3 regions of the Shewanella sp. A32 genome follow, and region 2 is predicted to be linked to each of the others. Evidence: predicted binding sites of a transcription regulator. Region 2 holds the regulator's gene; each other region holds the start of a gene.
What was found. The regulator sigma-54, encoded in region 2, starts transcription at its own class of promoters, with help from an activator protein. The targets are predictions, from matches to a motif close to GTTGGCACGNNNNTNGNNT.
Positions count from the first base shown of each region.

Region 1: flgB (flagellar basal body rod protein FlgB) is a predicted target of sigma-54. The motif match lies at 2,454-2,472, and genes of this name have one in related genera.
Region 3: glnK (P-II family nitrogen regulator) is a predicted target of sigma-54. The motif match lies at 2,587-2,605, and genes of this name have one in related genera.

Region 1 is NZ_JARFTS010000001.1:350,347-354,755, forward strand. It holds gene flgA (flagellar basal body P-ring formation chaperone FlgA) at 1-308, opposite strand, end outside; gene PY479_RS01515 (chemotaxis protein CheV) at 454-1,377, shown strand; gene PY479_RS01520 (protein-glutamate O-methyltransferase CheR) at 1,507-2,346, shown strand; gene flgB (flagellar basal body rod protein FlgB) at 2,506-2,904, shown strand; gene flgC (flagellar basal body rod protein FlgC) at 2,907-3,329, shown strand; gene PY479_RS01535 (flagellar hook assembly protein FlgD) at 3,352-4,017, shown strand; gene flgE (flagellar hook protein FlgE) at 4,069-4,409, shown strand, end outside.
Region 2 is NZ_JARFTS010000002.1:4,369-8,777, forward strand. It holds gene PY479_RS01905 (HPr family phosphocarrier protein) at 1-209, opposite strand, end outside; gene rapZ (RNase adapter RapZ) at 196-1,050, opposite strand; gene ptsN (PTS IIA-like nitrogen regulatory protein PtsN) at 1,047-1,490, opposite strand; gene hpf (ribosome hibernation promoting factor) at 1,490-1,780, opposite strand; gene PY479_RS01925 (RNA polymerase factor sigma-54) at 1,810-3,276, opposite strand; gene lptB (LPS export ABC transporter ATP-binding protein) at 3,369-4,097, opposite strand; gene lptA (lipopolysaccharide transport periplasmic protein LptA) at 4,094-4,409, opposite strand, start outside.
Region 3 is NZ_JARFTS010000002.1:206,630-211,038, forward strand. It holds gene nrfA (ammonia-forming cytochrome c nitrite reductase) at 1-488, shown strand, start outside; gene PY479_RS02895 (IS110 family transposase) at 593-1,627, shown strand; gene PY479_RS02900 (isochorismatase family protein) at 1,855-2,397, opposite strand; gene glnK (P-II family nitrogen regulator) at 2,653-2,991, shown strand; gene PY479_RS02910 (ammonium transporter) at 3,003-4,250, shown strand; gene PY479_RS02915 (hypothetical protein) at 4,326-4,409, shown strand, end outside.

The sequences.
Region 1 (4,409 bases), on a different contig from region 2:
ACCGTATTGTTGCGACTTATCTCTCTGTCCGAAGCGAGTTCTGCTCTAACTGGCGATGCGCAACGGGGAATGAGTATGCGGCTATCGATAGTCTGTGGCGTGATCGTGACGTTGGCAGACGCCGGTGCCTCCAGCTTTTTTGCAACTGTTTCTTTAGCCAATGCCTGAATGGCCGATATATCAGGAACAACCGCTGGTTGTGCTAACGTTTTGCTGGAGAACGCCAAAATCGCTAAAAAAATGTATGCTAAATTTAGTTTCATCATATACAAAGTGGTGTAGTTAACCGATTTACACGTATACTTCATCCGTTCCAAACGCCTTAATTGGCAACGAGTTTGATGGCGTCAGAACTTTGACTGAAACACCAGATGGAACGATCACAGCAAGTTACATGCCTTTCCGTAAATAGTGGTAAGGTGAGTTTATTTCGTCGAACAACAAGGCAGGCTTATGTCAGGTATTCTTGAATCAGTCAACAAAAGAACCCAATTGGTAGGGCAGAACCGCCTTGAATTACTGTTATTCAAACTAAATGGTCGCCAACGGTTTGGCATCAACGTGTTTAAGGTTAAGGAGGTTTTACAGTGTCCTCCGTTAACGATGCTGCCTAAGTTGAATCCTTATGTGAAAGGCGTGGCGCACATTCGCGGAACAACTATTTCGGTCATTGATTTAGGGGCCGCTACCGGTGGCCGGCCGATAGAAGATCTCAAAAACTGTTTTATCATCATCTCCGAATATAACCGCAGTGTTCAGGGCTTTTTGGTGCAATCAGTTGAACGTATTATCAATATGAACTGGTCCGCCATTATGCCGCCCCCACAGGGTGCTGGACGGTATTCCTATCTCACCGCGGTGACTGAAATTGATGGTGAGTTAGTGGAGATATTGGACGTCGAAAAAATTCTGGACGAGATTTCACCTGCTAAAACTGAAATCAGTGAAGAAGTTGATAAAGCGATCAATATCGACCGTGAGCAGAATTTCCATATTATGGTCGTGGATGACTCCGCGGTGGCACGCAAACAAATTGTCAGAGCCTTGTCATCACTGAACTTGCAGATCGACACTGCGAAAGATGGCAAAGAAGCACTTGATCGGCTGAAACTAATCGCCAGTGAAATGGATAATGTCGCCAAGGAAATTCCGTTAATCATTTCCGATATTGAGATGCCAGAAATGGATGGTTATACCTTGACGGCCGAGATTAGAGATGATCCAAAACTTAAGAATATCAAGGTAGTACTACATACATCATTGAGTGGCGTATTCAATCACGCAATGGTACAAAAAGTGGGTGCCAACGACTTTATTGCTAAATTCAATCCAGACGAATTGGCAGCGGCAGTTGATAAACATCTAACTTTGTCATGATTTACTAACCGTGCCGATGATATAAAGAGTGTTGATAGTGACTTGTGTTGTCTGTGATGCTGCGGTATAACGCGGCGTCTTACCGGTATTAGCTGTCGCTCAGTACCAACAAGTTTTATAAAATGGGATATCAAGGTGCCAGATAAATCTCTTGCAGAAACCGAGTACAATCAGTTCCGGCTGTTCTTGGAACAACACAGTGGTATTGTGCTGGGTGAAAATAAGCAATATCTGGTGCGCAGTAGACTCGCGCCGTTGATGGGCAAATATGGGCTGCCGTCATTATCCGAAGTGGTGAAGCAGTCCATGCGTCCCACTGAGAGACAGTTACGGGCTGAAGTCATTGATGCCATGACTACCAACGAAACCCTCTGGTTCCGTGACCGTTATCCATTTGAATTGTTGCCAAACAATATCTTACCGCAGTTTGCCAAACTCGGAAGGCCCCTCAAAATTTGGTCGGCGGCCTGTTCTTCTGGACAGGAGCCTTATTCCTTGGCAATGACCATTCTTGAATATCAGCAACGTCGTCCGGGTGGATTACCTGGAAGTGCTTCAATCCTGGCAACGGATTTATCACCTTCAATGCTGGAGCGTTGTAAGAACGCGGAATATGACAGCTTGGCATTGGGGAGAGGCCTATCTGACGAGCGTAAACGTCAGTTTTTTGATGCTTTACCAAGTGGCAATATGCGAGTGAAAGACAATGTCAGGCGTTTAGTCAGCTTCAGAGCGCATAATCTACTGGAAAGCTATACCTTGCTCGGTAAGTTCGACATTATCTTTTGCCGAAATGTTTTGATCTATTTTGCTCCTGAAGCCAAGGCAAAAATCCTGCGGCAATTTGCTGCCGCCCTGAACCCCAAAGGCATCCTGTTTTTGGGTGCGTCAGAGTCTATTGCGGGTTTATCTGATGAGTTTGATATGATTCGCTGCAATCCAGGGATCTATTACCAACGCAAAATCTGATATTAATTTATTGATTTTAAACAATATAAAAATGCCAGCTAAAAAGCTGGCATTTTTATTGCTGCTGTTTCACTCGTTGGGTTTTATCAGACACATATAGCCTGCTATATGGCACATAGTTTGCTTGCACATAAAAACTATCCATTGAGAGGCGGTTTTATGGCGATCAGTTTTGATAAGGCTCTGGGCGTTCATCAATACACCCTAGGGATCCGTGCACAGCGTGCGGAAGTGCTGTCCAGTAATATCGCCAATGCCGATACTCCCAACTATAAAGCCAGAGATGTGGATTTTAATGCGGCATTGCAGGGTGCCATGGGAAAACAGCAAGGCATGCAAATGGCGGCTACTTCCGAAAAGCATTTTGATATGAAGTCATTGGTCCAGGAAAACGTCAGGTTCCGCGTGCCAGATCAACCTGACACCGGTGATGGAAATACCGTAGACATGCAGGAAGAACAACAGGCGTTTATGCAAAATGCGTTGGAATATCAAATGTCTCTCGGGTTTCTTGATGGTAAGTTTTCCGGCATGAAAAAGGCGATAAGAGGAGACTGATCATGGGGCTATTCAATATTTTTAATATTGCCGGTTCTGGCATGTCTGCCCAGTCTGTGCGGTTGAATACCACTGCCAGCAACATCGCCAACGCGGATTCGGTGTCCAGTAGTGTGGATACCACCTATAAAGCCCGGCACCCAGTATTTGAAGCCGAGCTGGCGAAGGCGACCAATGGGCAGCAGCAACAAGATGGTTATTCGGTCAAGGTATCGGGGATTGTAGAGAGCGATAAGCCGCTGGTGAAGGAATATGCGCCTGATCACCCGTTAGCAGATGCCGATGGCTACATATATAAACCCAATGTCAACGTGGTAGAGGAGATGGCAGATATGATCTCTGCATCGCGCTCGTACCAGATGAATGTTCAGGTAGCTGATGCTACCAAGTCCATGCTGCAGCAAACGCTGCAGTTAGGTAAATGATAGGAGATAGGCCGTGAGTACTATCGGTTCGGTGACATCTTCAACAACTGATACTTCCAGTACCAGTTCAACCAGCAACAATCAGTCCTTAACACAGGCAGATTTCTTTTCGTTGCTGAGTACTCAGTTGTCAATGCAGGATCCTTCAAATCCCGTAGACAATGACCAGATGATTTCGCAGATGGCATCATTCTCTACAGTAGACGGGATCGGCAAGTTAAATGACGAGATCACCAGTCTCAATACTGTAATGACCTCTAGCCAGGCATTGCAGGCATCAGGTCTGGTCGGCCAAAAAGTGTTGGTGCCCTCTGGCACCGGTTATGTATCCACGGATGATCCTACACTAAAAGGGGTTATCAGCACTTCGACACCAATTAACAGTATTAAAGTGGCGGTGCAGGATGCTTCCGGTCAGGTAGTCAGAAACTTTACTGTTGATGGCAGTGCGGGTGGCAACGTCGATGTTGACTGGGATGGTCTGGATAACAGCGGCAATGCTGTGGCACCTGGTCAATATACGCTTACCGCCAATGGTGTGGTCGATGGCACGTCTGAGGATCTATACGTCAGCACCTATGGCCATGTCAGCAGTGTTTCGCTCAATTCCAGTACCGGGGCCGTACTCAACGTTAGAGGCGTTGGCGGTGTAGCACTGTCGGATGTGTTGGCGGTTTCTGAAGGTTAACGTATGCGCCGGGATTGACCGGACAGAAGTAAAAATTACAAGAGGTGGATTATGTCTTTTAACATCGCTCTTAGCGGGATCAATGCGGCGCAAAAAGATCTCAATACAACAGCAAATAACATTGCCAACGTGAACACTACTGGTTTTAAGGAATCACGGGCAGAATTTGCCGATGTTTATGCAAACTCGATTTTCTCCAACAGCAAGACAGCGGTTGGTGGCGGTGTCACTACCACCCAGGTCGCGCAACAGTTCCATCAGGGCAATTTGCAGTCTACCAATAACGCGCTGGATATGGCGATCAGTGGTAATGGCTTCTTCGTGACTTCGTCTTCTATTGATACCCAGGACTTCTCATTTACTCGTGCCGGGGCATTCAAGCGTGATGAAAA
Region 2 (4,409 bases):
GGACCATCAACAATCAGACGAATCGTTTTCCCCATGCCCGTTTCCAGCATGAGCAATCCCAGCACGCTCGCCGCTGATGCTTGTTTTTGTCCCTGAACTAAAAGGATGTTGGCATCAAACTCGTTTGCCAGTACCGCCAATTTGGTCGCGGCCCGTGCATGTAACCCGAGCTTGTTCTGTATGGTGACTTCGCGCTCAATTCTTGGCATGCGCTAAATCCCGGTGATGAGCCTGCACTTTATGTTTACTGTTGCTGAAGCGTTTAGCCAGTTGTTCAGCAACGTACACTGAACGATGTTGGCCACCAGTGCAACCGATAGCAACGGTCAGATAGCTACGGTTATTGCGCTCCAAGTGCGGCAGCCAGGTATCGAGCAGGTTCTCGATCTGCCAGATGAATTTATTCACCAGTGGCTGACGGTTGAGAAACTCACGTACTGGTTCGTCAAGCCCAGTTAACGGTCTTAACTGCGGCTCCCAATGAGGATTAGGTAGAAAGCGCGCATCAAAGATGAAATCAGCTTCTGCGGGGAGACCGTGCTTAAAGCCAAACGACTCAAAGTTAATCACCAGCTCCTTGGTCACTGTCCCCAGCAAAATTTCGCGTACGGTGTCACTCAGCTCATAGATATTCATGTTAGAGGTATCTATGTAGTGATCCATTAGCTGCGACATCGGCGCGAGTAGTTTGCCTTCCTGCTCAATCGCATCTTTAAGGGAGATTTTGCTCTTGGATAACGGATGTAGACGTCGGGTTTCACTGTAACGTTTAAGCAGCACCTTATCGGATGCGTTTAAAAAGAAACTGATGACTTCAGTGCCTTGTGGCAGATTTTGTATCTGACTTTCCAGGACTTTTTCCTGGTTAGGCATGTTGCGCACATCGACGCTAATCGCGACCAGTTCGTTACTGCCGCGCAGATTGTCTAACAGACTGCCAATCATGGGGAGTGGCAGGTTATCAACGCAGTAATAGCCCAAGTCTTCCAGCACTCGTAACGCTACAGATTTTCCTGAGCCTGAGCGGCCTGAGACAATGGCCAATTTCATCCGGTGATCACCTGATACAGTTCTTCTTTGGTGGTGGCTTTCCGCAGTTGCTTGAGTATCAGCTTATCACTGAGTTTCTCGGCCATCGCCGACAAAGTACTGAGATGCTGCTGACATTGATCGGCGGGCACTACCAACGCAAACAAGATGTCTACCGGTTGATTATCGATAGCGTCAAAGGGGATCGGTTCGTCGCACTTAATCAGCACGGCGATAGGATCTTTAATGTCCGGCAAGCGACCATGGGGAATGGCAATGCCATTCCCGATACCGGTACTTCCCATTTTCTCTCTGACCAGCAGACTTTCGAAAATGGCTTGGGACGACAGGTTTGGATACTGGGCTGCTGCGAGTTCGCTGATGAGCTCCAATACCTTTTTCTTGCTGCCGGGTGTGGCACATGCGGTACACTCCGGCCGCAGGATGGTACTAAGTTCCATCATGAGTATTTTGTCAGCTTTTCTTTGTATTTAATGACCTGACGATCCAATTTATCAATTAGAGCGTCGATGGCAGCGTACATATCGGTGTGTTCTGCGGTGCCGTGCACCTCTCCACCATTCAGATGTAGCTTGGCTTCGACTCGTTGTATTGCTTTCTCAACATTGAGTACGACGTGCACATTATTGATCTGTTCGAAATGGCGTTCAAGTTTTGCAAATTTACTCTCCACATAGCTGCGCAACGAGTCGGTGATCTCAATATGATGGCCTGCCAGGTTGATTTGCATAGGGTGTCCTCCATAGGGGTACTGTGGAATTACAAACTCTTACGCTGATTCGATGGTGGGATCATCATGGCTTCGCGGTATTTGGCGATGGTTCGGCGTGCCACGTTAATTCCCTGCTCAGCCAGCAACTGTGCCATTTTGCTGTCGCTGAGCGGCTTTTTCTGGTTCTCCGCGGCCACCAGTTTTTTGATAAAGGCGCGGATTGCCGTCGATGAACATTCGCCACCGTCTTCAGTACCGACGTGGCTGGAAAAGAAATATTTTAGCTCAAATATACCGCGTGGCGTATGCATGTATTTCTGCGTTGTCACTCGGGAAATTGTCGATTCGTGCATATCAACGGCTTCGGCAATATCATTGAGCACCATCGGTTTCATGGCTTCTTCGCCATATTCAAAGAATCCCTGCTGAAACTGTACAATGCAGTTAGCCACCTTTAGTAGTGTTTCATTGCGGCTTTCCAGACTCTTGATAAACCATTTGGCTTCTTGCAGGTGTCCGCGGATAAACTGGCTGTCGGATTGGCTCCGCGCACTGCGGGCCATAGCGGCATATTGCTGATTAATACTGAGTTTGGGCATGCAGTCTGGGTTGAGTTCTACCACCCAGCGACCATTTTTCTTCCACACGCTGACATCTGGGATCACGTACTCGTCATCCTGAGGCTGCACTAATAGTCCGGGACGTGGATTAAGCGATTGGATCAAACTAATCGCGTCACGCAGATCTTCTTCTCTCAAACGGGTCTTGCGCATCAGTGTGCGATAATCTTTGGCAGCGATCAGGTCAAGATGCTGTTCCAGCAGCATAATGGCGTTTTCGAGATGCGGGGTGTCATCACTATATTGCGACAGCTGGATCAGCAAACATTCACGCAGATCCCGTGCAGCGACACCGACAGGATCGAAGTGTTGGATGCGTTTCAATACCGCTTCTACTTCTTCTAGCTCGATTTCCGGATTGCCCATAGCATCCAGAATATCCTCCGTGGTTTGCGTCAGATATCCTTGATCATCAATCGCTTCGATAATTGCAGTGGCGATTGCTGCATCAGTTTCTGAGAACGGTGTCAGGTTCTTCTGCCATTCCAGGTGTTCATGCAAACCTTCAGAAGTTTCTCCCTGAAATGGGGTATCGTCATCACGGATAGGACCACTGGACATAGCCGGAGCGGCAGTAAAAACCTCATCCCAGGTAGTATCCATTGGCAGCTCTTCAGGGAGTGCCTGGCTAGTGAGTGCGTCCGAGGTTTCTACCGTCGAACTATCTTCGATATGTTCGCTCGGCTCCGGTGCCTCTAAATTGTTATCGATATCATGATTGCTGTCGGTGCTTTGGTTGTCTTCATTCACTTCGAGCAGCGGGTTTGCTTCTAAGGCTTCTTGAATTTCCTGTTGTAACTCCAGCGACGACAGCTGCAGCAAACGTATTGCCTGCTGCAGTTGAGGTGTCATGGTCAGTTGTTGACCCAGTTTGAGCTGGAGTGACGTTTTCATGTTACCGCTTACCCCTACATCTTATAACTTTATAAAAATTCTAGTAATTACAGACTTTAACGTTTTAAAGCTGTAAGCGCTCCCGGTGTTTACTATAGCTTGAATTGTTCACCCAAGTACACAGCACGGACTTGTTGGTTGTCGAGGATCTCGGCAGGGGTGCCTTCGGCGATCAGTTGTCCGTGGCTGACAATGTATGCATGTTCACAAACATCAAGTGTTTCACGCACGTTATGATCCGTAATCAGCACACCCAGTCCACGTGACCGCAATTGTTCAATAATTTTTTTAATATCAATAACGGAGATGGGGTCTACGCCAGCAAAGGGTTCATCCAACAGAATGAATTTCGGGTCTGCGGCCAAGGCTCTGGCAATCTCGACACGCCGGCGCTCACCTCCCGAAAGTGACATCCCCATGCTGTCGCGAATATGGGTGATGTGAAACTCTTCGAGTAACTGTTCCAGTTGTTCTTCACGGCCATCGCGATCCAGATCTTTTCTGATCTGCAATACTGCCATGATGTTATCGCGAACAGTTAGCTTACGGAAAATACTGGCTTCTTGCGGCAGATAGCCAATACCTTTGCGAGCGCGAAGGTGCATGGGATCCATGGTCAGCTCATCTTGATCGATAAAGATCCGTCCCTTATCGCTCTGGATCAAGCCGACTACCATGTAAAATGTCGTGGTTTTCCCTGCACCATTGGGTCCCAATAATCCCACAATCTGACCTGTTGCAACCGACAGACTGACATCTTTCACGACCATTCTTTTTTTGTAGCTTTTCGCAAGGTTATGGGCGATCAAGGTATTACTCATTGCTGCTCCTGCTGGGGATCCTTTTTGGGTTGCTGCTGGTAGTTGTCAGGCTGGATGACCGTGGTCACACGATCTTCTCCCTGGCCGCTGCTGGAGGCTTGCAACTGCTGGTTTTTAAGGTCATAGACAATTTTTTCTGCAGTGGAAACGCTGCCACCTTGTTCCACCTTTGCTTTACCGATGAGCGTCAGTACGCGTTTATTAATGTTGTAGTGAATTTCATTGGCGCTGGCGTTCGCAATACGGCCATCTTCTAATTTCTGACGAAAGGTGGCCGGTGAACCTTTTGCAATCAATACTCTTTCGCCGTCT
Region 3 (4,409 bases), 200 kb from region 2:
GCCACAGTGCCAGCAAAGAGGTGATGCTGGGACAGTACGAAGCCGGCAAGAAAAAAGTGAAAGAACTGAAAGCAAAAGCGGAAGAGCAATTGGTGCATGCTCATTTTGAAGCGGGGGCTGCCTGGGCCGCAGGTGCTACTGCTGATGAAATGAAACCGATTCTGACAGATATCCGTCATGCACAATGGCGTTGGGATTATTCCATTGCATCTCATGGTGTATATGCCCATAACCCGACTGAAGCACTGCGTATTCTTGGCTCTGCCGTCGAGATTGCCGGTAATGCGCGGATCAAACTGGCGCAACTGTTAAGTGCAAAAGGGGTTAAACAGCCCGTTGCCATCCCAGACATTTCGACTAAAGCTAAAGCTCAGGCTGCGGTGGGTCTGGATATGAATAAACTGGTTTCTGAAAAAGCCGCATTTAAGAAAGAAGTGTTGCCAGTATGGGATGCTGAAGCGAAGAAACGCGAAGCTACCTATAAATAACCGACATGTAAGATTAAAAGTCCCTGCATAGCGGGGACTTAATGTGATGGTCCGCCTCCCTTCTCAGCGACTATGCTGAGATTAGGCTAGACAGGAGGTAGACCATCATGTTTATTCAAGTACTCGGTATCGATTTAGGCAAGTCAAACTTTCATCTTGTAGGCCATGACCGTGCAGGTAAAACGGTTGTACGTAAGAAGCTTTCCCGTAAACAACTCATTCTTTTTCTTCAGCAACTACCACCTACCACTATCGCCTTTGAAGCTTGTGGTGGTGCTCATTGGCTCGGGCGTCTTTGTCAGCAGTTTGAGCATCACGTCAAACTCATCCCACCGCAGTATGTAAAACCTTACGTCAAAGGTAACAAGAACGACTTTATTGATGCCGATGCGATAGCTGAAGCGGCCGGACGGCCATCGATGCGCTTTGTCGCGGTAAAAACAGAAGCGGCACAGATGATGTCAGCGATTCATCGCGTGCGACAAGGCTATATCAAAGAGCGCACAGCTTGTATGTCACGCATTGGGGCGTTGTTATTGGAATTTGGTGTCAGTCTGCCAAGAGGCCATAGCGTCATGAAGCGTTTATTCCTGTGGTTGGCAGAGCATGCTGAAAAACTGCCAGCGCAGTTCATCGCTGAACTTGCGGGGCTTCATTCGCATTATGATGACCTCTCAGAGCGGATTGCCGAGCAAGACATCAAGCTTAAGCAACAACTGGCTACGCACGGTGATGCACAGTTATTGAAGTCGATACCGGGCATTGGTGACATCACGGCTTCTCAATGTGTAGCCGAGTTAGGTAATGCTGCGCAATTCAAAAATGGGCGCGATTTAGCAGCTTGGCTGGGGTTAGTGCCTCATCAACACTCCACCGGAGGTAAGCCGCGATTACTCGGGATAAGCAAGCGTGGTAACAAGCATCTACGCACGTTACTCATTCACGGTGCGAGAGCGATTTTATCGAGACCCGAGAAGACGGGCGCGGTGTTTGGCGAATGGCTGATAAAGCTCAGGGCAACCAAGCCATTCAATGTGGCGTGTGTGGCGTTGGCAAACAAACTGGCGCGCATCGTATGGTCAGTGTTAAGAACAAAAGAGCAATTTAATGCAGCAAAGCTGCAACCTGAGTTTGCATGACATGAATAGAGTGAAGATGACGAAAACGGCAGTACCACCGGAGTAAAACCTGACATAAAAAACAGCAGTAAGATGCTTTGGGCTTTTTGAGGATATTCCGGCGCGGAACTCATCGTGGAGCGGTAGGCGAGAGCCTCCAACAGAGACTCCGAATACATTAGCGCAGACCCACCTCGTTATTGAATTTTATTCTTGCAACAACGAGGCGGACCATACATTTTTATGGGTTATTTGATTAACGACAGTAATTGTCTGAAGCTGTCGCCACTTGCTTGCTGCTGCAGTTCAAACAGCAACGATTCTGTTTGTGTTAACCAGGCACCATGTTGTTGCATCATTTGTAACCCCAACTGGCAATTGTCGCTATTGCGTGAGTCTACCGCATCTGCAATTACATGGACTTCCATGCCGGCATTTAACAGGTCGCAGCAGGTTTGATAAACGCAGATATGGGTTTCAATCCCGGCCAGTAACACTTTTTTACGACCACTGGTTAATAGTTGCTGACGAAATTCATTGCACTGCCAGCCACTGAAGTGTTCTTTGGCGATTGGTTGAGTGATTTGGCGCAATATAGTGGCCAGTTCTTCGCTGGTAGGTCCGAGTTTATCAGGCAATTGTTCCAGCCATAGCACGGGAATGCCAAACAATGGCATCGCTTTGGCGAGGATTTGTAATTGCTGATGAAGTCGCTCTGTCTGCGCCATGATCCTGGCAAGTTTACCTTGCACATCCACGATCACCAGAATGGTCTCTGTGCTTTCCAACATAATCGCCTCCGCGGTAAATAATCCCTGACAAATTAACCTGTTCCACTCATTGAACCAATAAGGCCAAAGTCGATATTTTGATGCATCAACTTTGTGCAACAAGTTTGGTGATGAACTATTTTGGTGCAACCAAAGGCGCAAAAAAGAGGCGATGTTTAGCTAAGTCATTATAAAACAAAAAATTAACATCTTGGCCTGATGATTGAATTGCTCAAGTCAACATCACACACAAAAAAGGCAATTTGGGAGGTCTCGATGAAATTAGTCAGCGCAATCATCAAGCCATTTAAGCTTGATGATGTCCGCGAGGCAATTGCGGGCATTGGCATAGAAGGTATGACTGTCACTGAAGTAAAAGGCTTTGGCCGTCAAAAAGGGCATACCGAACTCTACCGTGGAGCAGAGTATCAGGTGGATTTTTTGCCGAAAGTAAAATTGGAGATTGCCACCAAGGATGAGAACCTTGAGCACCTGCTTGAAGCCATTACTAATGCGGCTCATACAGGGAAGATTGGCGACGGCAAAATTTTTGTAACCGATCTGGAGCAGGTCATCCGTATCCGCACCGGCGAAACTGATAACGAAGCGCTTTAAAGGGGAAAACGATGGAAGAATTAACCAAATTGGGGGCTTCAGTGACAGAGCTACGCTTTGCACTGGATACGTTTTATCTGCTGATTTCCGGTGCCCTGGTAATGTGGATGGCTGCTGGATTTGCCATGCTGGAAGCTGGTCTGGTCAGAGCGAAAAATACCACAGAAATTCTGACTAAGAACATTGTGCTGTATGCAATTTCTTGTGTGACCTACCTGCTGGTGGGTTACTACATCATGTATGTTGATAATACTGAAGGTGGTTGGCTGCCTAGTTTTGGTGGACTTATCGGTACTCAGGCTGCTGATGCATCACATTCTCTAGAATCCGATTTCTTTTTCCAGGTTGTGTTCGTAGCAACTGCCATGTCAATCGTTTCTGGTGCCGTTGCCGAACGTATGAAGCTGTGGGCTTTCCTGGCTTTCAGCGTAGTGATGACTGCGTTCATCTATCCCGTTGAAGGTTTTTGGACTTGGGGCGGGGGTTTCCTTAAAGCCGCTGGTTTCTCTGACTTCGCGGGTTCTGGCATCGTACACTTGGCCGGTGCTTCTGCGGCGTTGGCTGGTGTGTTACTGCTCGGTGCCCGTAAAGGTAAATTTGGTGCAGATGGTTCTGTAACGCCTATTCCTGGTTGTAACCTGCCTTTAGCAACATTAGGTACCATCATTCTGTGGATGGGCTGGTTCGGATTTAACGGCGGTTCACAGCTGGCTATCTCTAGCATGGCTGACGCCGATGCCGTTGGTAAGGTGTTTGTGAACACTAACTCTGCTGCCGCATTTGGTGCTGTATCTGCGCTGATCGTCTGTAAAGTGGTATGGGGCAAAGCAGATCTGACCATGATCCTGAACGGTGCTTTGGCTGGTCTGGTAGCGATTACTGCTGATCCTCTGAGTCCGTCACTGGTCATGGCTGGTATCGTCGGTTTAGTTGCTGGCGCACTGGTCGTTTTCTCTATCGTCTTCTTTGACCGTATCAAGATTGATGACCCAGTAGGCGCAACTTCTGTCCATGGGGTGTGTGGTTTGTTCGGTGTGATGATGGTGCCGGTTTCAAACGCTGATGCGACCTTCGGCGCTCAGGCGCTGGGTGCTGCTTGTATCTTCGGTTGGGTATTTATCACATCACTGATCGTTTGGATCATTCTGAAAGCCACCATGGGCATCCGTGTCAGTGAAGAAGAAGAATATAACGGTGTTGATTCTGCTGACTGTGGTGTTGATGCCTATCCAGAATTCGTTACTGTTAAAAATGCCTAATTAGTCAATAACAGCATTTATACTGAAACAGGGTCCTATATGACCCTGTTTTTTTATGTGTAGAAGGAATAGACGATGCGCTATACCTTGTTATTGTTAATTTTTTGGCCCTGTTTGGTGCATGCAGGGCAAGTGATTGTCAAAAGCGATGTGTCGCCT